4 regions of the Streptomyces sp. NPDC091287 genome follow, and region 2 is predicted to be linked to each of the others. Evidence: riboswitches for the same ligand, from Rfam matches in the RefSeq annotation. Region 2 holds a riboswitch; each other region holds the start of a gene.
The links. Region 2 has a riboswitch for cyclic di-AMP ahead of ACIQRW_RS30215 (C40 family peptidase). Riboswitches for the same ligand answer to the same signal wherever they lie in the genome.

Region 1: another riboswitch for cyclic di-AMP. It lies ahead of ACIQRW_RS34665 (M23 family metallopeptidase); the one in region 2 lies ahead of ACIQRW_RS30215 (C40 family peptidase).
Region 3: another riboswitch for cyclic di-AMP. It lies ahead of ACIQRW_RS01165 (peptidoglycan DD-metalloendopeptidase family protein); the one in region 2 lies ahead of ACIQRW_RS30215 (C40 family peptidase).
Region 4: another riboswitch for cyclic di-AMP. It lies ahead of ACIQRW_RS16255 (transglycosylase family protein); the one in region 2 lies ahead of ACIQRW_RS30215 (C40 family peptidase).

The regions. Positions count from the first base shown of each region.
Region 1 covers NZ_JBIVUV010000026.1:97,137-102,587, forward strand. The annotation lists gene ACIQRW_RS34645 (type II CAAX prenyl endopeptidase Rce1 family protein) at 1-466, opposite strand, end outside; tRNA gene ACIQRW_RS34650 (tRNA-Met) at 683-756, shown strand; gene ACIQRW_RS34655 (MerR family transcriptional regulator) at 876-1,622, shown strand; gene ACIQRW_RS34660 (PP2C family protein-serine/threonine phosphatase) at 1,764-2,984, shown strand; cyclic di-AMP (ydaO/yuaA leader) riboswitch at 3,277-3,429, shown strand; gene ACIQRW_RS34665 (M23 family metallopeptidase) at 3,441-4,487, shown strand; gene ACIQRW_RS34670 (aldo/keto reductase) at 4,645-5,451, shown strand, end outside.
Region 2 covers NZ_JBIVUV010000020.1:90,655-96,105, reverse strand. The annotation lists gene ACIQRW_RS30225 (ATP-dependent Clp protease proteolytic subunit) at 1-478, shown strand, start outside; gene ACIQRW_RS30220 (hypothetical protein) at 516-821, shown strand; cyclic di-AMP (ydaO/yuaA leader) riboswitch at 1,175-1,360, shown strand; gene ACIQRW_RS30215 (C40 family peptidase) at 1,364-1,834, shown strand; gene ACIQRW_RS30210 (LysE family translocator) at 1,914-2,573, opposite strand; gene ACIQRW_RS30205 (LysR family transcriptional regulator) at 2,647-3,570, shown strand; gene ACIQRW_RS30200 (ATP-binding protein) at 3,583-4,014, opposite strand; gene ACIQRW_RS30195 (helix-turn-helix domain-containing protein) at 4,250-5,104, shown strand; gene ACIQRW_RS30190 (DUF397 domain-containing protein) at 5,114-5,365, shown strand; gene ACIQRW_RS30185 (8-amino-7-oxononanoate synthase) at 5,358-5,451, opposite strand, start outside.
Region 3 covers NZ_JBIVUV010000001.1:280,470-285,920, forward strand. The annotation lists gene ACIQRW_RS01155 (DUF6126 family protein) at 1-151, shown strand, start outside; gene ACIQRW_RS01160 (tyrosine-protein phosphatase) at 200-1,012, opposite strand; cyclic di-AMP (ydaO/yuaA leader) riboswitch at 1,457-1,617, shown strand; gene ACIQRW_RS01165 (peptidoglycan DD-metalloendopeptidase family protein) at 1,620-2,576, shown strand; gene ACIQRW_RS01170 (SGNH/GDSL hydrolase family protein) at 2,751-3,578, shown strand; gene ACIQRW_RS01175 (STM4011 family radical SAM protein) at 3,585-4,508, opposite strand; gene ACIQRW_RS01180 (STM4012 family radical SAM protein) at 4,516-5,451, opposite strand, start outside.
Region 4 covers NZ_JBIVUV010000008.1:282,669-288,119, forward strand. The annotation lists gene ACIQRW_RS16240 (tetratricopeptide repeat protein) at 1-73, shown strand, start outside; gene ACIQRW_RS16245 (cytochrome P450) at 70-1,410, shown strand; gene ACIQRW_RS16250 (transglycosylase family protein) at 1,587-2,669, shown strand; cyclic di-AMP (ydaO/yuaA leader) riboswitch at 3,010-3,141, shown strand; gene ACIQRW_RS16255 (transglycosylase family protein) at 3,147-3,851, shown strand; gene eno (phosphopyruvate hydratase) at 4,147-5,451, shown strand, end outside.

The sequences.
Region 1 (5,451 bases), on a different contig from region 2:
AGACCTGCACGCCGATGCCGCGGAACATGAGCTCCTCGCCCACGCCGACGAACAGGCCCAGCAGGAGCAGACTGACCACCAGGGAGGCGCTCTGATCGCCGAGGTGACCGTAGTTCAGGCCGAGCAGGGCGACGGCCAGCATGGAGACCGGGACCCAGCGCACCCAGCGGCGAACGGGTGCGCGGTAGCGCAGGACCTCGCCCCACCAGCCGAGCCAGGTCACGACGGCGGCGGCGAACACGATCGACGCCCCGATCGGTATCAGCGCGTTGCGCACGAGGGATTCCGTGGTGGGGAACTGGCTCGCGGAGGAGCTGGTGTCCACGCCGATCAGGAATCCGAGACCCTGGATGATGCCCGCGTACACGGCGACGATCACCAGGAACCACGGCCACGTCAGCCTTCGTCCCGGTCGGCCGTCGCGTATCGCCCCCGACTCGTCCGTCGCGCCCGTTCCGTCCCGCACCACATCACCCTCTTCTTCTCTGCGGCGCGAGCACCGTCGTCGCTCCGCCTGCCGCAGCCCTACGGTCGGGTGCGGACTCTCGTAAAGATCTCATGTGGATCGGGGCAAAAGCCGTGGAGGGCCCCCTGACGGCTGCTCGCCGGACCCCGGCCCGGGGGAGCTCCGCCGTAATTGGTCAAAGGCGCGCCGGGGATGCCGTAGAGTTGTGTTTACCGACGCGGGGTGGAGCAGCTCGGTAGCTCGCTGGGCTCATAACCCAGAGGTCGCAGGTTCAAATCCTGTCCCCGCTACTGAAGACCCGGGCCCGGCACGCACAGCGTGCCGGGCCCGAGTCGTTTCCCAGACCGTTTCCCGAGCCGTGATGGTGCGGCTTGACCTTGACGCAGCGTAAAGATCTAGCGTTTCCGGCATGGAGTGGTCCATTCAGGAAATCGCCAGACAGGCCGGCACCACGAGCCGCACGCTCCGGCACTACGGGGACCTCGGTCTCCTCGCGCCGAGCCGGATCGGGAGCAACGGCTACCGCTACTACGACCAGGACGCCCTCGTCCGGCTGCAGCGCATTTTGCTGCTGCGGGAGCTCGGTCTTTCGCTGCCCGCCATCAAGGATGTGCTCGCGGGGCAGCGGGACACGGCGGTGGCGCTGCGGGCGCATCTGCGGCTGCTCGAACAGGAGCAGGCGCGCATCGGGCGGCAGATCGCCTCGGTGCGGACCACTCTCCACAAGACGCAGGAGGGGATGGAACTCATGGCCGATGAAGTGTTCGACGGCTTCGACCACACCGCCCACGAGCAGGAGGTCACCGAGCGCTGGGGCCGGGACGCTTACGAGGAGGGCGACCGCTGGTGGCGTTCGCTCGGGGATGAGCAGAAGAAGGCGTTCCAGGACGAGCACGAGGCCATCGCGCGCGCCTGGGGCCGGGCCAGGGAGGCGGGGCTCGCCGCCGACGGGGCCGAGGCGCAGGACCTCGCGCGGCGGCACTGTGCGTGGCTGTCCTCGGCCAAGGCGCCCAGCCGTTCGTACGTGATCGGGCTCGGCGAGATGTATGTCGCCGATCCCCGCTTCGGAAAGAACTACGATCGCTACGGGGACGGCACCGCCGCCTTCGTACGGGACGCACTGACGGTATACGCGGAACACCGGCTCTCCGACTGACCATGGAAGGCCGGACCGCCGTCCGCCTTCCCCCTATTCGGCCGATGCGGAGTAGCCGCTCGGCGCGGCTCCGGGAAGCCTGGGCGGGGCGCGGTACCGTCCGCAGCCGTGGGTGGACCGGGCAGGAGTGCACAGGTGGGGATGGCCGACGAGCGGCGCAGCGGCACGGTGGGGAGTTTCGACGCCGTGGGCCGGGTGGTGTTCGGGTCCCGGGAGGGCCAGCTGACGTCCGACGGGCGGCGCACCGGGCGGTTCGTCCGGATGCTGCCCGCTCTGCTGATCCTCGGCGGGCTGCTGTTCGACTCGCTGGCTCCGCCCAATTTCACCGCGGTCCCCTTGTTCGTCGCGGCCCCGCTGATCGCCGCGCCGTTCTTCTCCAAGTCCCGGACCGTCCGCACGGGGATCGCCGCGGTCCTCTCCGTCACCGCGATGCGGCTCTCCGACGGGACGTCCACCCAGGTGGTCCCGGTCATCGAGATGATCACCGTGCTCACGGGCTCGGTGCTGGCCCTCGTCATCAACGGCGTCGTGCGGCGCGGCAACGAACAACTGGCCTCGGCCCGGGTCATCGCGGAGACCGCCATGCGGGCCGTGCTGCCGACCCCGGCCGAGCGGATCGGCGGACTCCAGGTGGCCGCGCGGTACGAGGCGGCGCAGGCGGACGAGTTCGTGGGCGGCGACCTGTTCGCGGTCGCGGACACTCCGTACGGCGTACGTCTGGTTGTCGGCGACGTACGCGGCAAGGGGCTGGACGCCGTCGAGGCGGTGGCGGTGATCATCGGGGCGTTCCGGGAGGCGGCCGAGCAGGAGCGTTCGCTGGAGGGTGTCGCGCAGCGGCTGGAGCGGGCGCTGGCCCGGGAGGGGACGCGGCGGTACGGGCTGGACGCCATGGAGGGGTTCATCACCGCCGTGCTGGCCGAGATCCCGCCAGGTTCGGCCTCGTTGCGCCTCGTCAACCGCGGTCACCCCGAGCCGATCCTGCTGCACGCCGACGGTGCCCTGGAGGTGCTGGCCCCCTCGGTGCCCGCCATGCCGCTGGGGATGGACCTGGGGGTGTGGCCGGACCGGTCCGACGAGTGGGCGATGCCCGCCGGGGCGACGCTCCTCGCCTTCACGGACGGCCTGTCCGAGGCCCGGGACCCGAACGGGGTCTTCTACGATCCGGCGGCCCGGCTGCGCGGCCGGATCTTCCCGGGCCCGGAGGAGCTGTTGTCGGCGCTGACGGACGACGTACGGCTGCACACCGGCGGGCGGACCACGGACGACATGGCGCTCATCGCGGTCGGCCGGCCGGCGGAGGGGCAGCCCGTGCGCCGGACGACGGTGAAGATCGTGGGCCGGGGCGACGACGCCGGGCGATGACCGGGCGATGACGGGGCGATGACGGGGCATCGGCGAGGCGTCGGCGGGACGACGACAGGGCGGTGACACGGTGCGTGATCGAAGAGCACCACTCCGCATAACATTTGACACACCGTCAGAAGAAGTGGTGTGGCCGAGCCGCGGTCAAGTCGCCCGATTCCGCCCGCTTGTGACCCGTACATCCCCACCGTGTTCGTTAATGATCAACAGGAACAGCTTGGAATAGAGCCCGTCTGTCTATTAACGTTCGATAACGCAGCGCGGTCGTCACAGTCGTCGTCAGAGACGGCGCCGCGCGCGAGCGCCGAATTCCGCAAGGGAACCGGGGAACCACCTACATGGGGTGAATCGGACGCCTGCGTCTCGTGAGAGACGGAGGGGCCCGTAGGAGACCTTCCTGCTCCGAACCCGTCAGCTAACCCGGTAGGCGAGAAGGAAGGAAAGGAGTGCGCCCACGTGGCGTCCAACAAGCCTGCCCCTGAGGCCCCGTCACCCTTCAGTGCCGACACCTTCGGTGCCGACACCTTCGGTGGCGAGGAGCGCACCTGGGAGGAATGGAACCCCACCGCGGAGTCCATCCGTCCCGTGCGCGGCAAGCACCGCGTCGCCAAGCAGCGTGGTCTGGCCCGTAGCTCCACCGTCCTCGGGGTCGGCGTCATAGCGGCCGTCGGTGCGGGCGGTATGGCCACCGCGCAGGACAAGGCGCCGGTCTCCATCTCTCTTCCCGATTCCATCGTGGACAACCTCCCCGACGCCAAGTCCCTTCCCGGCGTCGGGTCTTTGATGTCCGACGAGGCTGCGCCCGCCCCGGTCGCCGCGTCCGCGCCGCTCACCACCGCCGGCCTCACCACCGCCGAGGCCGAGCAGGGCACCGACGCGGGCGAGGCGCTGCGCGCCCGGATCCTCCAGCAGGCCGAGCAGCAGCAGGCCAGCGCCGACGCCGAGGCCAAGGCCGCCGCCGAGAAGGCAGCGGCCGAGACCGCCGCCGCCGAGGCCAAGAAGCAGCAGGACGAGGCCGAGGCCGCAGCCGCCGCGAAGAAGAAGGCGGCGGAGGAAGCGGCGAAGAAGAAGAAGGAGGCCGAGCGGCTCGCCAAGCTCGCCGCCAGCTTCTCCCTCCCCACCTTCTCGTACACGATCACCTCGACCTACGGTCAGTCCGGCGCGCTCTGGTCCTCGGGCCAGCACACCGGTCTCGACTTCGCCGGGTCGGCCGGTGCGCCGCTCAAGGCCGTGCACAGCGGCACGATCACGTCGGCCGGCTACTCCGGTTCGTACGGCTACCGCACGGTCCTCGAACTCGAGGACGGCACGGAGATCTGGTACGCCCACCAGTCCTCGATCGAGGTCTCCGTCGGCCAGAAGGTCACCACCGGCCAGACCATCGGCCGCATGGGCGACAGCGGCAACGTCACCGGAGTCCACCTCCACCTGGAGGTCCGCACCGCGGGCGGTTCCGCGATGGACCCGATGGCCTGGCTGAACAGCAAGGGCCTGAACGTCTGACCTCCCGGCCCCGCGGCTGACGTCCTTCGTCGCCGCCCCGCAACCCCGGCAGCCCTGACGCACACCCCCCGACGTCAGGGCTGCCGGTCTGTCCGGGGACGGTACGGTCCGGCGGGCGGCGGAATACCGTCCCCGCCCCGGCCCGTTGAACCTCCACATGACTTCTCCGCGCACTCTCGGCACCTCCGACCTCCAGGTCTTCCCCCTCGCCCTCGGCGGCAACGTCTTCGGCTGGACGGCGGACGAGGACCAGTCCTTCGCCGTCCTGGACGCGTACGTCGCGGCCGGCGGCAACTTCATCGACACCGCCGACGCGTACTCCGCCTGGGTCGAGGGCAACGAGGGCGGTGAGTCGGAGACCGTCATCGGCAAGTGGCTCGCCTCCCGCTCCAACCGGTCCGACATCGTCGTGGCCACCAAGGCCGGCGCGCACCCCGAACACCGGGGCCTGGCCGCCGGCACCGTCAAGGGCGCGGCCGAGGCCTCGCTGCGCCGCCTCGGCACCGACCACATCGACCTCTACTACACGCACTTCGACGACGAGACCGTCCCGGTCGAGGAGATCATCACCGCCCTCGACCAGCTGGTGAAGGACGGCAAGGTGCGGCACATCGCCGCCTCCAACATCAGCCCCGAGCGCCTGCGGGCCTCCCTCGACTTCTCCGAGCGCGAGGGCCTCGCCCGGTACGTCGCGCTCCAGCCGCACTACAACCTGGTCTCCCGCGACACCTACGAGGGCGACCTCCAGGACACCGCGGCCCGCGCCGGCCTCGCCGCCGTCCCGTACTACGCGCTCGCCTCCGGCTTCCTCACCGGCAAGTACCGCCCCGGTACGACCGTGGAGAGCGCCCGCTCCGCGAAGGCGGGCGGCCACCTGGAGTCGGAGCAGGGCCGCAGGGTGCTGGCCGCTCTGGACCGGGTCGCCGGGGAACGGGAGGCCGAGATCGCCACGGTCGCCCTCGCC
Region 2 (5,451 bases):
CGACATCGCCGCGAGCGACCTCATCGCCCAGTTCATGTATCTGGAGCACGCCGATCCGGACCGGCCCCTGTCGCTCTACATCAACTCCCCCGGCGGCACGTTCCAGGCGATGGCGGCGGTCTACGACACGATGCGGTTCCTGACCTGCGAGGTGGAGACCTTCTGTCTGGGGCAGGCGGGCTCCTACGCGGCGGCCCTGCTGGCGGCCGGGGCGAAGGGGCGCCGACATGCGCTGCCCGGCGCGCGGGTAGTCATTCAGCAGCCCGCCATGGAGGAACCGATGCGGGGCCAGCCGTCCGACCTGGAGATCCACGCGCGCGAACTGGTGCGCACCCGCGAGATGTTCGCGGCCATGCTGGTCCGGGACACGGGCCGGACCGCGGAGCAGATCACCGCCGACATCGAGCGCGACACCATCCTCGACGCCAAGGCCGCCCTCGCCTACGGGCTGGTCGACCACGTCATGGAGAACCGCTGACTCTCCCGGCCGCCGTACGACGCGAGGTGAAACGCCGATGGAGCCACCCCAGTTCCCGCCCCTGCCCGCGCTGACCCGGGCCGAGGGCGAGTTCGTCGACTGCTATCTGGCCGTGCTCGACCAGGTGGGCCGGATCAACCCGGCCCGTGGCAGCGACACCTACAGCGCGCTGCGGGCCGCCCAGGCCCTGGCCTCCCGGGCGGCCGCGCTGCGCGACGCCCTGGCCCTGATGCACGAGCGCGGCGAGTCGCGGATCCACGCCGCCACCCTGGCGCGGGCCCTGCGCGTCCTGGACGGGGAGCGCCGGGCGGGCCGGGTCGCGGTGCCGCCGCCCGTGAACTGACCGGCCCCGCGCACGGGAAGCGCGCTACGGGAGCGGGCCGGTCGGTCCCGCGCACGACACGCCCGGTCGGGGGACCGATTCGTCTCGCTCGTTCGGCGTAGGCGATCACCCGCCCGAGCGACGGCTCAACTTGCGTTCGATGCGCGGTCCGTACTCGAAATGCCCCCTTTCGTCGCTGGTACGAGGGTGTGCGCCCGGCTCGCGGGCGAGCGCGAATCCGACCTGTCCACCCGAATGGATCAGTGGTGAGGAGACTCACAAACCGCTGTTTCAGCTCGGAATTCCGGCATCGAGTGAGTCAAGATCCCTGGGACGACAAGCCCCCGCCACCGCGGCGGGGCGGTCCGGGCGGACGCCGAGTCCTGCCGCCGCCCGGATGACTGGTCGACAGGAGTGGATCGGCAGGAGTGGAGGACCCGAGCACAACGGGCCGCCCGGGAGACCGGGAAGCCCTCGGGGTGAAGCCGCGACAGCGGCCGGGCAACTTCGCCAGCCCGAACCCGACAGGTCATCCTTCACAGGCGGCTGACGAAGGGTTGCGCATGTCTGCGCAGGTTCATGTCCCGTCTCTGTTCGCCCGGGTCGGTACGGCCTCGGTACTCACCCTGGCTGTGACGTCCACGATGCTGGCGCCCGGTCTGGTGAACGATGCCGAGGCCGCCACCCACTCGACGAAGGCCCTGAAGGTCGCCGCGTCGAAGAAGGGGGCTCCCTACAAGTACGGAGCGGCCGGTCCCAGCCGCTTCGACTGTTCGGGGCTGACGGTCTATTCGTTCAAGAAGGCCGGCAAGAAGCTTCCCCGCACGGCACAGCAGCAGTACAACAAGACCCGCCACATCGGGAAGTCGCAGCGCAAACGCGGCGACCTCGTCTTCTTCCATTCGGGTCGCAGCGTCTACCACGTGGGCATCTACGCCGGGGCCGGGAAGATCTGGCACTCCCCCAAATCGGGGGACGTGGTGAGACTGGCCAAAATCTGGTCCAAGAGCGTCTGGTACGGACGGGTCCGCTGACCCACCGACCGGACGCTCTTTCCGTGCGGGCGGCCCGGCCCGGCCCCTCCTCGGGGCCGCCCGCATACCGCCCGCGCCCTCAGCGCAGCAGGGGGCCGGTGACCAGCGCCAGTCCCAGACCGGTGAGCGCCACACCGCTGCCGCCCTCGATGGCGCGGGCGGTACGCGGGCGGCGCAGCCACCGGCCCAGCCGGTCCACGAGCAGGGCGACGGCCGGGAACCAGATCAGCGCCAGCGCCACCACCAGGGCCGCGAGCAGCAGGGTCCTGGGCAGCGGCGGCTGACCGTGGGGCACGAACTGCGGGAGCAGGCTGAGGAAGAGGACCGGGGCCTTCGGGTTGAGCGCGTTGGTCAGGAACCCCTGACGCAGCGCGCGTCCGAACTCCCCGGTCACGGGCCGCCCCGGCTCGTCCTCCCGCGTACCGGAGGGTGAGCCGGAGCTGTCCTGCGAGGGCCGGCGGCGGATCGCGTACAGCGCGCTGATCCCGAGGTAGAGCACGTACGCGCCGCCGAGCAGCTGGACGGTACGGAAGAGCACCGGCATGGTCACCAGCACCGCGGCGAGTCCGGCGACCGCGAGCGCGGTGTGCACCAGCAGCCCTCCGGCGACGCCGAACGCGGTGGCCAGGCCCGCGATGCGCGAGGCCAGGGCGTTGCGTACGACGACGGTGAAGTCGGCGCCGGGCAGTGCGACCATTCCGGCGGCGACCCCGGTGAAGGCGATCAGTTGTGCGTCCATGGGTCCACCTTGGACCGGCGGAGCCTTTAGCATGTATTTGCAATCTTCTGGGTCTGCCTAAAGGAACGCTTTCATGTACGACCCGACACGGCTCGCGGCACTCGTGGCGGTCGCGGAGGCCGGATCGATCACCCGGGCCGCCGCCCGCCTCGGCTACACCGCACCCGCGCTCTCCCAGCAGCTGGCCAAACTGGAGCGGGAGGCCGGGGCGGCACTGCTCGTGCGCCACCACCGCGGGGCGCGGCTGACGGCGGCGGGCGAGCTGCTGGCGGGCCGGGCCCGGCGAGTCCTGGACGAGCTGGACCAGGCGCGGCACGAGCTGGCTCAGCTGGCCGGGCTCTCGGGCGGCAGGCTGCGGGTGGGGACGTTCACGACGGCCGGGATCCATCTGCTGCCGCCGGTCCTGAGCGCGTTCCGGCGGGCCCATCCGGAGGTCGAGCTGGCCGTCGCCGAATACGAACCGCCGGGCGGCATCGCCGCAGTGGTCGCGGGCGAGGTGGATCTCGCCCTGACCCACGCCTACGAACCGGCGGCGGCCGAGCCCCCGTCGGCGGGCGTTCTCGTCGAACCCCTGCTGGTCGAGGAGCTGGTGCTGGTCGCCTCGGTGGGCCACCGGCTCTCCGAGGGCACCGGGCGGCTGCCGGTCGGCGAGCTGGCGGGGCGGCCGCTGATCAGCAGCGCGCCCACCCATCCGCCCCGGCGCGGGGTCGAGAACGCGCTCGCCGAGGCCGGGGCGACACCGGCGGTGGTCTGCGAGTCGCCCGGGTACGCGCTGGTGTGCGCGCTGGTCAGCGCGGGGCTCGGGGTGGCGGTGGTGCCGGAGATGGTCGCCTCAATGTCCTCGGCCCCGCTGTCGGTCCGGCGGCTGGAGCCCGCCTCGTTCCGCCGGACCATCTCGGTCGTGCACCGGGGCGACCGGTCGACCGCGGCGGCGGCGACGCTGCTCGCGCTGCTGCGCAGCGGCTTCGGCCGTGGGAGCACGGCCCCCGCGCGATGAGCCTCACCGGGGTCAGCCCTGGATCGGGACGACCCAGGGGAGGGCGATCCAGACCGTCTTGCCGCCCTCGGCGGTCGGGGTCACCTGGAGCCGCCCGCCACGCTCCTTGGCCAGGGCCCGAATGATGACCATGCCCCGGCCGTTGTCCTGCCGGACGGCGGCGGGCAGCCGCTGGGGCCAGCGGGGGTGACTGTCCGTGACGCCGAGATACAGCTCCTCGTCGCGTTCGAGGCGCAGATCCACGGTGAAGGTGGGCGACTGGCCGAACGTGTGCTGGACGGCGTTGGTGGCCAGCTCCGAGATGATCAGCCGGATGGTGTCGGCGAACTCGGTGTCGTCGGGCAGCCCCCATTGGGCCAGGGTCCTGGCCACATGTCTGCGGGCCGACGAGACCGAGACCGGATCGGTCGGCAGCGTGACGGTTGCTTCCTGATGGTCTGCCATGGCGACGCCGTCCCTTTCCCGCCCTGGCCGACCGGCGGCCGGCCAGGATTGTGCTTCGCGCCAGATTGCCATTGATGCAGCTCCCTGTAACGACGTTCGGCCAAGATATGCATATATCTGTCGCTCGAAGCGGTGAATTCGGGACCCGTACGGCGTGGACGGGCGGCACACTGACCCCTCTGCGGGCCGGCCCCGGTGACGGACCGGCCCTTCCCGACAGCAGAAGGAGACCGGCATGCTGCACGGCCCCGTCGTCCGACGCCGCAAGCTCGGTGAGGAGCTGCGGAGTCTGCGCCACGCCTCCGGGCTGACCAGCCGGGACGCGGCGCGGCTGCTCGGCTGGCACCAGTCGAAGGTGAGCCGCATCGAGACGGGCGCGAGCGGGGTGACGCCCGCCGACGTGTCACGGCTGCTGGACGTCTACGCGGTGCGCGACACCCAGTTGCGTTGCCTGCTCGAAGTCCTCGCGGGGTCGGCGGGCGGCGGCGGTTCGGGCTGGTGGCATGCCTACCGCGGGCTGATCCCGCCGCAGTACCGGGACTTCATCAGCCTGGAGTCGCAGGCCAGCACGGTCCGGACGCTGGAGACCTCGGTGGTGCCGGGGCTGCTCCAGACCGCCGGATACGCACGTGCCGTGACCCGCGCCTCGCTGGACGGCTTACCGGACGGCCGGCTCGACTCGCTGGTCGAGGTCCGGCTGACCCGCCAGCGGGTGCTGCGCGCGAGTCCGCCGCTGCGCTTCACCGCCGTGCTGGACGAGGCGGTGCTCCGCCGCGAGGTGGGTGGGCCGCAGGTGATGAGGGACCAGCTGCAACATCTGATCCAGGTTGCCCAACTTCCGCATGTGCAACTGCAGTTGCTGCCGTTCTCGGTCGGCGGATACGTCGGCCTCACCGGACCTTTCGTTATTTTCTCTTTTCCGAACATTTCTGATCTGGATGTGGTCGTTCTTGACCACTTGACGAGTAGCCTCTACCTGGAGCGGAAAGAAGACCTCGACGCGTACAGCTCGGCCTTCCGTTCCTTGCAGGCACACGCGCTCTCACCAGAACGCTCGCTGGACCTCATCACCGAGATCAGACGCAGCTGAGGGGCCGCCATGTCAGACCGTCTCGCACTGTCCGCCGCAACACCGTCGTCCACCGCGCCGCCCACCCCGCGGTGGCGGCGCAGCAGCCGCTCGACCGGGATGAACAACTGCGTGGAGACCGCCCTGTTGGGCGGCGCACTCCTCGCCGTACGCGACTCCAAGGACGTGCGCCGGCCGCCGCTGCGCTTCTCCGCGGCGGCCTGGACCACCTTCGTGGACGGGCTCGGCCCGCACGGGGCCCGTCCACGGCGCTTCAACTGACCGGAGCGTCCACCTGCCGGGGAGCGGTGGCGAGGACCGTGGCCACCGCGGTCGTGATCTGCTCCTCGGTCAGGTCGGCGCGCGCG
Region 3 (5,451 bases), on a different contig from region 2:
CCCGCTGGGCCCCGGCCGCCGCGAGAACGAGGACCCGCAGGAGAAGCGGATGCCGCGCGGCGTCATCATCCGGCTCTTCGCCTATCTGGTGGCGGGCCACGTCATCGCGGGCTTCCTCTACCTGCTCTTCGTGGTGGCCGGGAGCAAGTGACGGCGGTCGGACGACCGCCCGTCCCGGACGGATCGCTTCCCGTCCGGGTCAGCCCTGGTCGAGCAGGCGCTCGCGCAGCCGCTCCCGGGTCCCGGGGGAGACCTTCAGCCCCTCCGACAGGTAGCGATCCGTCGTTCCCCAGTGCTCCTCGATGGTCGTGAAGGCCGCCGCGAGGTAGGCGGGCCGCGCCCCGAAGAGGGGGTCCAGCAGCTCCAGCACCTCGGGCGACATGCCGGTGTCGGACGCGTCGGAGCGCTTCACGGCGTAGCGGCGGTGGGGATCGTTGGACTTGAGGTAGTCCTCCTCGATCGCCTCCGGCTCGACGCCGACCGCCAGCAGGGCGACCGCGATCGAGAGACCGGCCCGGTCCTTGCCCGCCGCGCAGTGCATCAGGGCGGGGACGCTGTCCTCGGCCAGGGAATGCAGCACCCGGCTGTGCTCGGCGGTGCGGTCCAGAATCGTCGCGCGGTACATCCGGATCATGCGGTCGACGCCCTTGCCGTTCGCGAGGACCGAGCGCAACTGCTCGATGTTCCCGTCGCTCACCAGCCGCCAGAACTCCGCGCCGTCGGCCGGGTCCGAGAGCGGAATGCTGACATTACGGACACCGGTCAACTCGATGTCGTATCCGTCGAGCCGGTGGTCGGCGGAGTGGCGGAAGTCGAAGATCGTGTGCAGCCCGAGCCCGCCGAGGAAGGCCGCGTCCTCGGCCGTGGCGTGCGCCAGGTGGCCGCTCCGGTAGAGCCGCCCGAAAGCGGTGCGCCGGCCGTCCGCGGTGGGGAGCCCGCCCACGTCGCGGAAGTTACGGACTCCGGTCAGCACGGTCTCTGTCGGCGGGACCTGCGGCACCTGTTGCGTCACGGTGGCTCCTGGGATCTCTGGCGTCGGCGCGGCTCGCCGGCGAGGGCGCTCCCGTGACGATACGACATCGATTCGACGGAAAATCATCACGGTCGCGCACCCCGGTGCGGGGTGCCGAGGGGGTCGGCCTGACCGGGCGTCAGGGGTGAAGCCGACCGCGTGTCCGTATTGGTGCATTTCGCAGAACATGCCCCGCTAATGGGGGAGATGGGATTTCGGAGGTGAGCGGGATCATATCCGTGACCGTCCGTGGCGAGCGTGCCCCGGAGTATTCCCATTGCCCGTACGGAAATCCAAGATCCGTAATCCACGGAGTGTGACGGGAAATCCGGGGCGATATCGAATCGATGATTCCGGTGCGCAACCGATGGCTTGTTCTGCTCGTCCTTGCTCGCTTACGGTCGCCGCAATCCGGACGGACCGCCTAATCCTGCCGCCGCCCGGAATTCGCACCCACCCACTCACGCGTGGCAGGAGCGGGGGAACCAGGTAAGCCGCCGATCCGGAGCGATCCGGACCGGCTCGGGGTGAAGTCGCCGCAACGCGACCGGGCATCTCCAGCCCGAACCCGACAGCTCACCTCGCAGGCGCCGGAGAGGAACTTCCCATGCCCGCAAAGGGTAAGCACCGTCGTCCGAAGTCCGGCCCGATCTCCCGCGGCGTCCTCGTCGCAGGGACCGGCGGCGCCGCACTCGCCCTCCCGCTCATCGGCGCCACCGTCGCGAGCGCGGCGGACCAGGCCGCTCCGGCCGCGAAGCCCGCCGCCGCCTCGGTCGCCGCCGCGCACACCGCCCCGGCCACCGCCCCCGCCGCGTCGAAGGCCGCCCCGAAGACGTACGCCGTCGTCTCCGGCGACTACCTGGCGAAGATCGCGGCCGAGCACCAGCTCAAGGGCGGGTGGGAGAAGCTGTACCAGGACAACCGCTCCACCGTCGGCGAGAACCCCAGCCTGATCCACCCGGGCATGAAGCTGACCCTCGGCGCCAAGGGCTCCGCCCCGGCCGAGAAGTCCGCGGCTCCCGAGGCCGCCCCGAAGAAGGCCGCACCGGCGCCGAAGGCCGCGCCGAAGGAGGCCCCGAAGGCGGACACCGTCTCCGCCGATGACTCCGAGGGCTCCGGCAGCCCGTCGGGGACCGGCTCCTCCGAGGCCACCGGCTCCGGCTGGTCCGCCCCGCTGGCCAGCGCCAACGTCACCACCCAGTACCGGGCTTCCGGCGCCAGCTGGTCCAGCGGCTACCACACCGGCTCGGACTTCCAGGCCGCCTCCGGCACCCCCGTGCTCGCCATCGGCCCGGGCACCGTGGTCTCGGCCGGCAACAGCGGCTCGTACGGCAACGAGGTCGTCATCCAGCACGAGGACGGCATGTACTCCCAGTACGCCCACCAGTCCTCGCTCGACGTCTCCGTCGGCCAGACCGTCACCGGCGGCCAGCAGATCGGCCTCTCCGGCTCCACCGGCAACTCCACCGGCCCGCACCTGCACTTCGAGGTCCGCACCGGCCCGAGCTACGGCTCGGACATCGACCCGATCGCGTACCTGCGTCAGCACGGCGTCTCCGTCTGACGTCTCCGTCCGACCGGACGCGGCGAGAAGTGATCGAGGGGCGGTGCGCGGCGGCGCACCGCCCCTCCACTTATTCCGGCTTTACCAAAAACTGACCGGGTGGTCTATCTCACCACCCGTCAACCCCGTATTACGGTCGCGTAGGTCACATCGCACGATGCAGGATAAGTGCTTGTGGCAGACGATTCGAGAAACAACCAGCAGCACACCATCGGGTCGTACGCGGCGATTGGCGACAGTTTCACCGAGGGCGTCGGCGACCCCGGCCCCGACGGGACCTACCTCGGCTGGGCAGACCGCTTCGCGGTGCTCCTCGCCGACCGGCTCCCGGCCCCCGACGGGGCGACCGGCCCCGAGGACTTCCCGCACGGGGACTTCCGCTACGCCAATCTCGCCGTACGAGGACGTCTCCTCGACCAGATCGTCGAGGAGCAGATCCCGCGCGCCAAGGAACTGGCCCCCGACCTGGTCAGCTTCTGCGCGGGCGGCAACGACATCATCCGGCCCGGCACGGACCCCGACGATCTCGCCGAGCGCTTCGAGCGGGCGGTCGCCGACCTGAGCAACGCCGTCGGCACCGTCATGGTCACCACCGGCTTCGACACCCGGGGCGTGCCGGTGCTGCGCCACATGCGCGGCAAGATCGCCACGTACAACGTCCACCTGCGGGCCATCGCCGACCGCTACCGCTGCCCCGTGCTGGACCTGTGGTCGCTGCGTTCCGTGCAGGACCGGCGCGCGTGGGACAACGACCGGCTGCACCTCTCGCCCGAGGGCCACACCCGCGTGGCGCTGCGCGCCGCCCAGGTCCTCGGCCACGAGGTGCCCGCCGACCCCGACCAGCCCTGGCCGCCGCAGGCCCAGCGCAGCCCCTTCGACGCACGGCGCGACAACATCCAGTGGGCCCGCGAATACCTCGTGCCCTGGATCGGCCGACGGCTGCGCGGAGAGTCCTCCGGCGACCACGTCGAGGCGAAACGCCCGGACCTTCTGCCGCTCTAGGACCGGTCAGGGCTCCAGCAGAGGAAGCGCACGCCGGGACGGGCCCGGTGCCACGAGCCCGTCCGACGGCGCGCCCGCGCCCGGAGGGTGTCCTGCCGGTATCCGCTCCAGGACACCGCCCGCGAACACGTCGTACAGCGGCAGCGACTCCAGATGTACATAGCCGATGTGGCAGTCGCACACGGCGAGCGGACAGGCCCGCGGGCCGAGCGCCCGGCGGTAGCTGCCGTCGTAGAGATTGCCCAGCTCCGCCTTGACGAAGTGACAGCGCCGCACCGTGCCGTCGCCGTCCACCGAGATCACCGACTCGCCCGTCCGGCAGGGCAGCCCCGCCGAACGGTGCGGATCACGGCTGTAGGGGAACAGCGGATCCAGCTCCGTCCACCGCGCCGCCTCCTCGTCGGTGTAGATGTGCCCCTCGGCGGCGTTCACCCAGAGATAGACCTCCTCCGGCAGCGCCGCCCGCAGCCGCCGAGCCTCGTCGAGGTGCTCGTCGAACCCCACCACGCCCACGCTGTAACGGATCCCCTTCGCGGACAGCTCCCGGCACTTGCCCAGGAACCGCTCGTACGGCGTCTGCCCCGGGTGGTACGTGCACCAGAGCGCGATCCGCTCCGGATCCGCGTCCGCCAGCCAGTCGGTGCGGCAGCTCAGGTTCGTCTGGATCGCGACGCGTCTGATGTGCGGCAGCCGCGAAAGATCGGTCAGCGCCCGCCGGTACCAGGAGCGGACCAGGCCTTCGCCCCACGGGGTGAACAGCACGGACAGCCGGTCACCGGTCCGCTCCGCGGCCCAGCGGGTGAACCGCTCCAGCGCCTCCCGGTCCGCCGTGAGCTGCGCGCGGCTGTCCCGCCGCTTGCCGAACGGGCAGTACGGACAGTCGTAGTCGCAGGAGGCGAGCGGGCCCCGGTAGAGAATCGTCAGGTCCACGGCCCCGTCACTTCCGCTCGTACGCGGCCATCGCGGCCCGTACCCCGGGGGAGAACAGCGCGGGACCCAGCGCGTCGGAGTGGGCGAGGCCCGACGGGGACAGCCTCAGCAGACCGTCCGGCGCCGACACGTCCAGCCAGCCACGGGCCGCGAACCCCGCCAGCTCGGCCGGGAAATCCGCGCCCGGATCCGTACCGAACCGTGCCCGGTAGTCCGCCACCGGCAGCCCCGCCGCCTGGAGCAGCGACTGCAGCAGATGCCTCCGTCGCGCCTCGTCCGCGTCGACGTACCGGCCGACCTCGGCCCGGGAGAAGTCCTCGGCGGCGGTGAACCGGTCGATGATCGACCGGATCTCCCGCATGTCCACCGCGTAGTCGAAGGAGTAGTGCAGGGCCGCCGTGTACGAACGGGCACCGCAGCCGAGGCCGATCATGCCGTCGGTCTGGCAGGCGTAGTCCTCGGGACCCTCCTGCTCCCGCGGGGCATCGGTCCGCCGGAACATCCGCATCGACACCTGCTCGTAGCCGTGCGCCAGCAGATGGTCCCGCCCCACCGCGTACAGCCGCAGCCGCTGTTCGTCCCAGGCGGCCTGCTCCAGGGCCTCCGCCTCGCCGCCGGCCGCCGCGCCCAGGCGGTGCAGACCGGTGAGCGGGCGGACGTACAGCGGATAGAGATACAGCTCCTCCGGCCGCCAGGCCAGCGCCGCGTCCAGCGACGCGAGCCAGCTGCGCTCGGTCTGCCCGTCGATGCCGTAGATCAGGTCGATGTTCAGCACCGGGATCCGGGCCTCGCGGATCCGGCCGAGCGCCGCCTCCACGTCGGCGCGGCGCTGCGGGCGGACGGCCGCCCGCGCCTCCTCGTCCACGAAACTCTGCACACCGATACTGATCCGCGTCGTGCCCCGCTCGGCCAGCACCGCCAGCCGGTCCGCCGTCGCCGTGGA
Region 4 (5,451 bases), on a different contig from region 2:
CGTCATCGTGGAGCACTTCCAAAGAAGGCTGCAAGAGGCCCTCGATACCTCGCCCGATAACGTCAAGGAGTGAACGACAGCCCCGCCCCGAGCACCCCCGAGCCCTCCGCCTGCCCCCACGCCACCCCCAGCGAGGCCACCCCGGCGGCCCCCGCCCCCGAACTCTTCACCTGGGAGTTCGCCACCGACCCCTACCCCGCCTACGCCTGGCTCCGCGAGCACCGTCCCGTGCACCGCACCGCGCTGCCCAGCGGGGTCGAGGCCTGGCTCGTGACCCGGTACGGGGACGCCAAGGAGGCGCTCGCCGACGCGCGGCTCTCCAAGAACCCGGCCAACCACGCCGAGTCGCCGCACGCCAAGGGGAAGACGGGGATCCCGGGGGAGCGCAAGGCGGAGCTGATGACGCATCTGCTCAATATCGACCCGCCGGACCACACCCGGCTGCGTCGACTCGTGTCCAAGGCGTTCACCCCGCGCCGGGTCGCGGAGTTCGCGCCCCGCGTGCAGGAGCTGACGGACCGGCTCATCGACGACTTCGTGGAGAAGGGGAACGCCGACCTCATCCACGACTTCGCCTTCCCGCTCCCCATCTACGCCATCTGCGACCTGCTCGGCGTCCCCGAGGAGGACAGGGCCGACTTCCGGGACTGGGCGGGCATGATGATCCGGCACGGCGGCGGGCCGCGCGGCGGGGTCGCCCGGTCGGTGAAGAAGATGCGCGGCTACCTCGCCGAACTCATCCACCGTAAAAGGGAGAACCCGGGCGACGACCTGATCTCCGGGCTGATCCGGGCCAGCGACCACGGCGAGCACCTCACGGAGAACGAGGCGGCCGCCATGGCGTTCATCCTGTTGTTCGCCGGGTTCGAGACGACGGTCAACCTCATCGGCAACGGGACCTACGCGCTCCTGCGCCACCCCGAGCAGCGCGCCCGGCTGGAGGCCTCCCTGGCGGCGGGGGAGGACGCGCTGCTGGCCACCGGCATCGAGGAGCTGCTCCGGTTCGACGGGCCGGTCGAGATGGCGACCTGGCGGTACGCCACCGAGGCGCTGACCCTGGGCGGCGAGGAAATCGCCGCCGGGGACCCCGTACTCGTGGTGCTGGCGGCGGCCGACCGCGACCCGGACCGGTTCACTGATCCGGACACCCTGGACCTTGCACGGCGTGACAATCAGCACCTCGGATACGGGCACGGCATCCACTACTGCCTGGGGGCGCCGCTGGCCCGGCTGGAGGGACAGACCGCGCTGACCACACTGTTGAGGCGCCTTCCTGACCTGCGACTTGCGGGAGAACCTGGCGATTTGCGCTGGCGTGGCGGGCTCATCATGCGTGGACTGCGCACCCTCCCGGTCGAGTTCGAACCGGGTAGCCGATCCGAAAAAAGTGACACAGTGTCAACTCTGTGACTTTCACGTGATCTGCGCTGCATCGACTTGTGACACACGTTCGAGTCCCGCTAGGTTCACGGTTCGACGCGTCGGTCGCACCTTGCTCACGCGTCACTTGGGCGCCGAAGCGGGCACGTCAATCCGCTGCGCGGCGCTCAGGTCACTCGCTTGTCAGTCGCACGGAAGGCATACCCATGGGCTCCGCGAACGGCAGACACCGCCGCCCTCGTCAGGCACCCGCCATCATCGTCGCCGCAGGTGTGACGGGATCGGCCATCGCCATCCCGCTGCTCGGCGCCGGCGGCGCGCACGCGGCCGAGGCCACCACCTGGGACCGGGTCGCGGAGTGCGAGAGCGGCGGCATGTGGAGCGCCGATCTCGGCAACGGCTACTACGGCGGGCTCCAGTTCTCGCAGGAGACCTGGTCGGCGTACGGCGGCACGGCGTTCGCGCCCCGCGCCGACCTCGCCAGCCGCTCGCAGCAGATCTCGGTGGCCGAGAAGGTCCTGGACGACCAGGGTTCGAAGGCGTGGCCCAGCTGTGCGGTGATCTCCGGCCTCGCGGTGGACGGCAGTCTGCCGGGCGTCGACCCGGGCACCTCGCCGTCCGCGGACCCCTCCGCCGACCCGTCCGCCGATCCCTCGGCGGACCCCTCGGCCGACCCGACCTCCACCCCGACCGACGAAGCGGACGCAACCGGCGAACCGGGTGAATCCGGCAAGGGTGAGAAGGGTGATGAGGCGGACAAGGGTGGTACGGGTGACGCGGAGAAGGGGAGCGAGGCTCCCGACTCCTCGGTGACGCCCTCCGCCCCGCCCGCCTCCGACGCCCCCGACGCCTCGGACCCCTCCACCGCCCCCGACGCCTCGACGGGTGAGGGCGGCCAGGGAGGCAAGCACCGGGGCACCCCCGCGCCCGAGGAGGCCGACGCGGGCCGGCAGGACGGCCCCCGTGAGTCCGGTCGGCACGCCTCGCGCGGCGAAGGCGACGCGCGGGACGGTGGCGCGGCGACCGCCGGCGGCTACACGGTGCGGCCCGGGGACAACCTCTGGGCGATCGCCGACGCCCAGGAGATCCCCGGCGGTTGGACCGGCCTGTACGAGACGAACAAGGGCCTCCTGGGCTCCGACCCGGACCTGATCCTGCCCGGCCAGAACCTGGACCTGGGCCTGGACCGTGGCGCGGGCGAGGGCGCGGACCGGGGTGCGGGCAAGAGCGCGGACCCGGCCGCGCCGGAGGGTGCCGAGACGCCCGCCGGGGCGCCCGCCACCAACTGATCGAATTCGGGAAAACACCCCGAAAATCGAGGCAGTTAAGAGACCTATGTCCACTTTTGCGTAAGTGAGACATGGGTCTCTTTGCTTCAACTGGCGCGTCTCGTCCGGCTGGTCCGGGCGAATCGCCCCCCACCTGCGGAAACACCCCGCCGACCAAGGTGAGTTCGGGTTGATTGCCCCCTATGTCCATCTTTGAATGTCGGGGTTGCCTGTGTTTACGGTCGGAACCGCTCGCACCGCGGGCCCCGTCGACCGTCACGCCGAATCCTGCCGTCGGTCGAAGGGAACAGACGCGTAAGCGCCGTAGGCAGGAGCGGGGGACCCAGGTAAGCCGCCGGGTCCGGACGCCTCGTCGAACCGACGAGGACGTACGGGGCCGGCTAGGGGTGAAGTCGCGAGCAGCACCGCGCGACCGGGCAACTCATCAGCCCGAACCCGACAGCTCACCTCGTAGGCGTCGGTGAGGAGATTCGTTCCATGCTGCTGAACAGCAAGGGCAAGCACCGCCGCCCGTCCAAGGCCACCCGTATCGCCACCCTCGCGGGTGTCACCGGTGCCGCCATCGCCGTCCCGCTGATGGGCGCGACCAACGCTTCCGCCGCCTCCGTCGAGACCTGGGACGCCGTCGCCCAGTGCGAGTCCGGCGGCAACTGGTCCATCAACACCGGCAACGGCTACTACGGCGGACTGCAGTTCTCGCAGTCCAGCTGGGCCGCCGCCGGCGGTACGCAGTACGCCTCCCGTGCCGACCTGGCCTCCAAGGACCAGCAGATCGCCGCCGCCGAGAAGCTCCTCGACCTCCAGGGCCCGGGCGCCTGGGCCTGCGCCGGCGCCGGCGGCCTCACCAACGACGGTGTGGACCCGGGCGTGAACACCGGCTCGGGCTCCGGCGAGAGCAAGCCCGAGCAGGCGCAGCCCGAGCGTCAGGCCGAGCAGCCCACCACGCGCTCCGAGCAGCGCGAGGCCCCCAAGGCCGAGAGCAAGAAGACCGTCACCACCCCGACCGGCGAGAAGGTCCAGAAGGGCGACGGCGAGTACAAGGTCAAGGCCGGCGACACCCTGAGCACCATCGCCGAGGCGGAGGGCGTCAAGGGCGGCTGGAGCAAGCTCTTCAAGCTCAACGACGACATCGTCAAGGACGCGGACCTGATCTTCCCGGGTCAGCAGCTCCACCTGAAGTAACCGCCGTCTCTCCTCCCCGGAGGAGAAGCGTCCGGCGGCACTTCTCCTCGCACGGCTTCCCGGCCCGGCGCGCTCATCCCCCCAGCGCGCCGGGCCGGGTTCTTCGTGAGCGGCGGGCGCCGATGGCCCGCATGCGTTCACCTCTTGTTATTACCACTCAGTAGATTTCTAGAGTTTTGTCCCGTGATGCAGGTCCTTGGGTCCTTTTTCGTCCCAGGAGGCGGGCGGTCGGCCGACCGGAGCGGCCGGGCCCGATAGGCTCGTGCCGCAAGGCCACAGTGACCCTGCACAACCAATGTCAGATCCCAGAAGGAGATGCCTCGTGCCGTCCATCGACGTCGTCGTAGCCAGGGAAATCCTCGACTCCCGGGGCAACCCCACGGTCGAGGTCGAGGTTGGCCTCGACGACGGCAGCACGGGCCGTGCTGCTGTTCCGTCCGGTGCCTCCACCGGTGCGTTCGAGGCCATCGAGCTTCGCGACGGTGACCCCAACCGCTACATGGGCAAGGGCGTCGAGAAGGCCGTCCTCGCCGTCATCGAGCAGATCGGCCCGGAGCTCGTCGGGTACGACGCCACCGAGCAGCGCCTCATCGACCAGGCGATGTTCGACCTCGACGCCACCGAGAACAAGGCCTCGCTCGGCGCGAACGCCATCCTCGGCGTCTCGCTGGCCGTCGCGCACGCCGCCTCCGAGGCGTCCGACCTGCCGCTCTTCCGCTACCTCGGCGGCCCGAACGCGCACCTGCTGCCCGTTCCGATGATGAACATCCTGAACGGCGGCTCGCACGCCGACTCCAACGTGGACGTCCAGGAGTTCATGATCGCCCCGATCGGCGCGGAGTCCTTCTCCGAGGCCCTGCGCTGGGGCGCGGAGGTCTACCACACGCTGAAGAAGGTCCTCAAGACCAAGGGCCTGTCCACCGGACTCGGCGACGAGGGCGGCTTCGCCCCGAACCTGGAGTCCAACCGCGCCGCCCTGGACCTCATCGTCGAGGCCATCAAGGAGGCCGGTTACGTCCCGGGCCGCGACATCGCGCTCGCGCTCGACGTCGCCGCGTCCGAGTTCTACAAGGACGGCGTCTACGAGTTCGAGGGCAAGTCCCGCTCGGCCGCCGAGATGACCGAGTACTACGAGGAGCTCGTCTCCGCGTACCCGCTGGTCTCCATCGAGGACCCGCTGTACGAGGACGACTGGGCCGGCTGGAAGGTCATCACCGACCGCATCGGCGCCAAGGTGCAGATCGTCGGCGACGACCTCTTCGTCACCAACCCCGAGCGTCTGGCCCGCGGCATCGAGGAGGGCTCCGCCAACGCCCTGCTCGTGAAGGTCAACCAGATCGGTTCGCTGACCGAGACCCTGGACGCCGTCGAGCTGGCCCAGCGCAACGGCTTCAAGTGCATGATGTCGCACCGCTCCGGCGAGACCGAGGACGTCACCATCGCCGACCTCGCCGTCGCCGTGAACTGCGGCCAGATCAAGACCGGCGCCCCGGCCCGCTCGGACCGCGTCGCCAAGTACAACCAGCTGCTGCGCATCGAGGAGATCCTCGACGACGCCGCGGTGTACGCGGGCCGTTCCGCCTTCCCGCGCTTCAAGGGC